Microscilla marina ATCC 23134: one gene and its partner. The protein of the gene in region 1 binds, or shares a complex with, the protein of each later gene. Links are inferred from orthologs where the notes say so. Each region holds a gene or a part of one and is shown in the gene's direction. Other genes may lie near its edges. The genes, in order: prmC and prfA.

Region 1 (3,223 bases):
CGAAAAACCTCTACACTTGTTACATAGTCGGTAATGGGGCGCAGAATAGAAGATATAATCAGTGATATGAGCAGGTAAATAACAATGTCAGAAAACACCCACCCTATTACGATTGCGACAAGCACTATAAACAATAAATTAAGAGTGGCTCTGTGTAGTAAAAACATGTATAAAGTGAGTTACAAATTAAATTTTTAATTACATGGTACAATCAAACTATTCTTACCTATACTATTTTTTGCCCTGATTCGCGTCCCCACCACCAATTTTATGAGGTTCTGGTCTGTTGTATAAGGACATAACCTTTAAGTAGATGCGGGTGTTTTTAAAAAAATAGTCAGAGTATGCGTCATAAAACCTGGAGCTCGTCTCTATTTTTTGAATGATTTGCAGCTCATTATTAAAAGCCGAGATGAGTTTTTATTGTTAAATCAATAATTTTTAATAAAGTTATAAATAAATATCAGGCACCAAAAACTGTAGCTTAGAAAAATAGCAAGTTATGCTAACATTAACATAACTTATTGATTTTATGTCTCTTAATTGATATAACTTTGATTGGTAACCCAGGTTTTGATAAGTTTATTTACCTCTGTGAGAAATAATTTTATTTTTTTTTGAAAAAAAATATAGGCGCTTGTCATTTTTTACTGCTATCGGCATTGTTACAAGTGAATCCTGATAACTCAGTTATCGCCCAAACCCTTAACCAGTACATCCTTTTAAGTTTTAATATGCACTATCCTTTACAACCACATCCTTTAATCGGTTGTATCTCTGATACCAGACAATGCAATAAAATTATTGAACCTTCGAAAAAACAAAAAGCGTAGAGATTTAATCATCTTTACGCTTTTTTTTGCTTGAGCCAACGCAAAAATGCACTCATCAAATAAAAAAATCAACGAGTTGATCGTGAGTACCGACGCTGTTCTGTCATTTACTATTATTCAAACTTACCCTATTTTGTGTAAAGGTTTTCTATTTTTGCCTGCCAAAAATAAGCCTCAATAAATTACATGGACAGAGAAGCTAAACAATTATTTGATCAGTGTCGCCAAGCACTATTGCCTTATTACCCTGCTACCGAAGCCCAATCTATGGCTTTCTTACTACTAGAGCACCTGTTTCAGTTGGATAAAATGCAGGTTTTGATAAATCAGCCCATTCAAACAATCCCACAAGTGCTACAGGTGCTCGACAATGCCCTAAGGCGTCTCCAGCAATATGAACCTATTCAATACATAACAAAACAAGCCGAGTTTTATGGATTACCCTTTCGGGTAAAGCCTGGAGTACTTATTCCGCGTCCTGAAACCGAAGAACTGGTTGCCTGGATCATACAAGACTTCCAAAGCCAGCCCCTTACTTTGCTGGATATTGGTACTGGAAGCGGTTGCATTGCAGTAACACTTGCTAAAAACATGCCCCAGGCTCAAGTAAATGCACTCGATGTATCAAATGAGGCACTGACCATTGCCCAGCAAAATGCAGCCTTAAATAAAGTAAATATTCAATGGATAGCACACAATATTTTAGCCCCTTCATTTACTCATTTTGCCGACCAATCGCTAGACGTTATTGTAAGTAATCCACCTTATGTCACCCCTGCTGAGCAAGCCCAAATGCACGAAAATGTACTAAAACACGAACCTGCCCTTGCTTTGTTTGTGCCCCAAAACGAGCCTTTGCTGTTTTATGAAGCCATTACCCAGGTTGCCCGACAAAAGCTTAAACCCCAAGGGGCACTTTATTTTGAAATCAACGAACAGTTTGGAGCCATCACCAAAAAAATGATAGAACAACAAGGTTTTCAGGAGGTAGAAGTACGCAAAGATTTATTTGGTAAAGATAGAATGGTAAAAGCAGTGGGGTTGAGTGGTTAGTATTTTCATGAGGAATATATGATGTTCTGGAATGCCCATGTATATGGGAGTAAGGCAACCAGTGTTGTTTTCTCCGACCTTAAAAAAATATTCAGGCAAGCCATTGTCAAGAGGTGAAACTTAGAGCTAAAGGCGAAAAGCTTCGCAAAGAAAACAACATTGGATAATCACTGAATTAAAGCCAGGCAATAAAAAACATATATATCGCCACCTCTGCCAGTTGTTGGGTGGCCCCAAGGCAGTCACCTGTGTAACCTCCAATCCATTTTTTGAAGTACCAGCCCAAGTATTGTTTTAGTAAAAACAGGGGGATTAACACCAAAAAAGCAGACCACAGTGGGTAAAACAAAAGCATAGGCAGGTGCCCAAATAAGGTGGCTACTATTAATTGTTTTAGGTTGGGTTTGTTCTTGGCAATAGGCTTGGCTTTACTGTCTTCGTTTTCTCGCACGTAGCGGTGGGTAAACAAAAAGGTAAGGGCTGTATAACGACTCAAAGTATGGCCAATAATGAGCACAGGTACAACGTGCATTTCAGGCACCAGTGCTTTCAGGCTAAAAAACTTTACCAAAAACATCATTATCATACCAATGGAACCAAAAGCACCTACCCTGGAGTCTTTCATAATCGTTAGAATCTTGGCTTGGTTCCAGCCGCCCCCAAAGCCATCGCAAACATCGGCAAAGCCATCTTCGTGAAAAGCCCCCGTCATAAGAATACCTGCTACCATGCTAAGCAAAAGTGAGAGTTCGGCGGGGAATACCAATTGACACAAAAAATAAATCAATGCAGTATAACCACCTACCAACCATCCTATCACAGGAAAATAAACTGTAGCACGGTTGAGGTATTTCTCAGAATAATCTACCCAATGGTATACCGGAATACGGGTATAGTACATCACTGCTGTCAGGAAAATATGAAATTGAGTTCGCATGGTATTTTTTTAAGTTGCAAAATAAGCCTAAACATACAGCCGCAAATTTAGCATTAAGTCTTACAACTGAAAGCACATTGGATACAAACAAGTTTATCTGATAATAATCAAATAAATTATAGCACTATATAAAGATAATGCGTTTTATTCTCTCAATTTTGATAAAAAGACTTACTTTCTTAGGTATTTGTACAAAACTCCTTGTAGATTTGCACTTTAAAATAATTCAAAGATTGTCTCAAAAGACTCTTTTGGGATTTTAAAATTGGATATTATCAGACTATTCAATCACCAAAATCATTTACGGCATTCATTTCAACGAATGAGCATATTGAGACAATTTTTACTAACACATTTACCCAACCCATTTTTGATTCAAAAAGAAATTGAGGAAAGGTGA
Region 2 (3,229 bases), on another replicon or contig:
TATGTTTGCTATTTACCCATTACTGGAATGGCAAATCTTTTCAAGTTTCGTGAGACAATCAAGCCACGGTTTGCCGTAGCGTTTTGGTTAAGCTCAAATCGCCATCTACCGTTCCTAAGAACAAAATTGATACCACTTCCCGATTGAGCCATTCCACGCTTTTCGGTAACTACCAGCATGGGGGAACGGGGAAAACTTTGATTGATAGTAGGTAAATAAGAACTTTTTGAACTTGGAATAAACAGTATGTGACAATTGTTGATTTGAGACAAGCTGCCAAACCTCTTAATAACAATCCTTTGTCTTTTCATTCCAGCTGTCTTTCGTGCAGCCATCTTTTGTAATTCGCGTATGATAGGTGAGTTGCCTAATACACCAATTACAAAATCTCCTGATTGATAGTTTTTAGGCCATTTGATGAGCTTGGTAAAATTATAGATAAACACTGTATGAAACCTATAATCTCTGATTTGTGCCGATGCATTGAAAGCAAGACTAGAGAAGAGCATTGACAGAAGAACAACAAGTGCACTTATTTTTACACTTTTCATTGGGAATACTATGTATTTAGTCCGAAAATTTGTTTAAAACTTATTCGCATAGTTAAGGCATAGTTGTATTTTTGCTGAAAAAAATACAACTATCTGTGCAAAAGTATTGAAATACCATCAAACACGCAACTTTACCCATTGGTTTTCGTATGGTGGAAGTTACACTTGTACCAAATATCTTACAAAAACAATTCTCATGAATATTATGAAATTTGCTCTGTTTTAGTTATACCCCTTTTTCCCTCCCTAAATGTACAAAAAGCTGCACAATTTAACACCTGTAATTGCTTATATTTTGCAATTATGATGGTAAACAGCTCTTTTTAGTGTTTTTTAAGCTAAAACCAATTTTTAATTTTATTTTCAAAATAAATAACAAAATCTATAATAATGTTCTCACCTGTTCATGCACAGGTGTGAGTACTTGTTTTTATATTTGCGTTATTTTTTTGAATTTTGAGTAGTTTTCATACATAAAAATATATTATGATTGACAAGTTAGAAGCAATCAAAGAAAGATTTGATGAAGTAGGTCAGTTGATCGTAAAGCCTGAAACTATACAAGACATGGACTTGTATACCAAGCTGACTAAAGAATATAAAGACTTAGAAAAAGTTGTTGAAAAGTATAATGAATATAAGATTGTACTAGAGAATATAGATACTTCCAAAGAAATTTTGTCAACTGAAAAAGATCCTGAAATGAAGGAAATGGCAAAAATGGAACTGGAAGAGTTAAATCCTCAAAAAGAGAAAATAGAGGAAGAGTTAAAAACGCTATTGATTCCCAAAGATCCAAATGATAGTAAAAATGTGATTCTTGAGATTCGTGGTGGAGCCGGAGGCGATGAAGCAGCTATTTTTGCGGGTGATTTGCTAAGAATGTATCAACGATTTGCTGAAAAACGAAAGTGGAAGTTTGAATTAATGGACTTTACTGATGGTAGTTCGGGCGGTTTCAAGGAAGTAGTGTGTTCTATTTCAGGTGAGGACGTGTATGGAATGATGAAGTATGAGTCGGGAGTACACCGAGTACAACGTGTGCCTGCTACCGAAACTCAAGGACGAGTGCATACATCAGCAGCCAGTGTGGCAGTATTGCCCGAAATGGAAGACGTAGAGGTAAACATTGACCCAAGTGATGTAAGAAGTGATTATTTCTGTTCGTCAGGACCTGGTGGACAGTCTGTCAACACTACTTATTCAGCGGTTCGTCTTACTCATATTCCTACGGGCATTGTGGTATCTTGCCAAGATGAAAAATCACAGATTAAGAACAAAGCTAAAGCAATGAAAGTGCTGCGCTCTAAATTGTATGAAATTGAGTTATCGAAACAGCAAGAAGAGTTAGGTGCACAGCGTAAGTCAATGGTAGGAAGTGGTGATAGGTCAGATAAAATCCGTACTTATAATTATCCACAAGGAAGGGTTACAGATCATCGCATCAAATATACTGTACACAACTTGCCCAACGTGATGGATGGTGAAATTGCTGATTTTATCGAGAGCTTGCGTTTGGCAGATAATGCTGAAAAAATGAAGTCAGGCACCACCTAAATTGTATTTTTAGCTGATTTTACAAACTGTTTATTGCAATACTAAATTCCTATGAGTATTCATTCATAATGTTGATTAAAGCTCTTGAATTCCTCCCTTCAAGGGTTTTAGTCATCATTGAATGTCCTTTGCATAATAGTTTCAGTTTAAAACTCGTTGGGTTTAATTGTGGCGTGTGGACTGATTTACTAAGTAGCCTTGATGGAGCTACAGCAACTGTGATGGCAAAAACCAACCAACCTTCCTTTGTTTCTATACAGCTTTATACTTGTGATATAGACTCACCTTTAGACATTCTGATTGTTTAAAAAAAGTGGTTGGTTAGGCAATATTTTCACTATGAATTAGACAATACCTATAGGGTAAATTATAGGCAATGCCACATAAAATAACTCAGTACTGAAAGTTTTAAATAAGAAGCTTTTTTTGAGTTAAAAAAAGCTTCTTTATGCAAATTAGCTGCACAAAATTATAGAATTATAGTGGAATAACATATCTTTGAACGAATGCATAAAATAAATACAATAAAATGTATAAGTGCTTTTGTACCTGGCTTTTTTGCTGGATTATGTTAAAGCCAGATATTTAGGGCATAGAATATGCATACAAGAGAATCACAAAGAATTTAAATTAATAGATACTATTACCTAAGCATAGTAGCTTAAAACTTATAGTAAGCATGTCGAATTTCGCCATTGTTGTACATGGAGGTGCAGGAACAATTACTCCTGATTTATATACAGCCGAGATCGAGAAAGGAATCCGCGATACTTTATACGAAGCAGTAGAAGCTGGATATTACCTGCTGGGAGATGGCGAGGCGGCAGTCAATGTGGTAAGCCATGTTGTAATGGTGCTCGAAAACTCCCCTTTTTTTAATGCAGGCAAAGGTGCTGTATTTACAAATGACGGAACACACGAGCTAGAAGCAGCTATTATGAATGGGGCAGACCTAAACGCAGGAGCTGCCTGTGGAGTAAAGAATGTACGCAACCCGGTAGTGTTGGCTCGTAAAATTATGGAAAAGTCGGGGCATGTATATTTACATGGGAAAGGTGCCGAGGAGTTTGGGCGATTATACCATGTGGCTTTCGAACCTGACGAATACTTTTTTGATCAGT

What was found.
Region 2: the proteins of prmC (region 1) and prfA are in contact, whole or in part, in a crystal structure (PDB 2B3T), measured with the Escherichia coli proteins. The link is inferred for Microscilla marina ATCC 23134 from one-to-one orthologs.

What each region holds. Positions count from the first base shown.
Region 1 is NZ_AAWS01000001.1:148,575-151,797, forward strand. What follows is about bases 67-2,952. They hold prmC (peptide chain release factor N(5)-glutamine methyltransferase), read left to right. Parts: upstream 67-1,019; coding sequence 1,020-1,886; downstream 1,887-2,952. Other genes in these bases: M23134_RS00540 (AI-2E family transporter), read right to left, coding at 67-167; M23134_RS00550 (adenosylcobinamide-GDP ribazoletransferase), read right to left, coding at 2,062-2,823. Also shown: more of M23134_RS00540, read right to left, coding at 1-66. UniProt on the Escherichia coli protein: Methylates the class 1 translation termination release factors RF1/PrfA and RF2/PrfB on the glutamine residue of the universally conserved GGQ motif, i.e. on 'Gln-235' in RF1 and on 'Gln-252' in RF2.
Region 2 is NZ_AAWS01000009.1:5,540-8,768, forward strand. The notes cover bases 181-3,072. They hold prfA (peptide chain release factor 1), read left to right. Parts: upstream 181-1,037; coding sequence 1,038-2,108; downstream 2,109-3,072. Other genes in these bases: M23134_RS09485 (YfiR family protein), read right to left, coding at 181-551; M23134_RS09495 (isoaspartyl peptidase/L-asparaginase family protein), read left to right, coding at 2,788-3,072. Outside these bases: more of M23134_RS09485, read right to left, coding at 9-180; more of M23134_RS09495, read left to right, coding at 3,073-3,229. UniProt on the Escherichia coli protein: Peptide chain release factor 1 directs the termination of translation in response to the peptide chain termination codons UAG and UAA.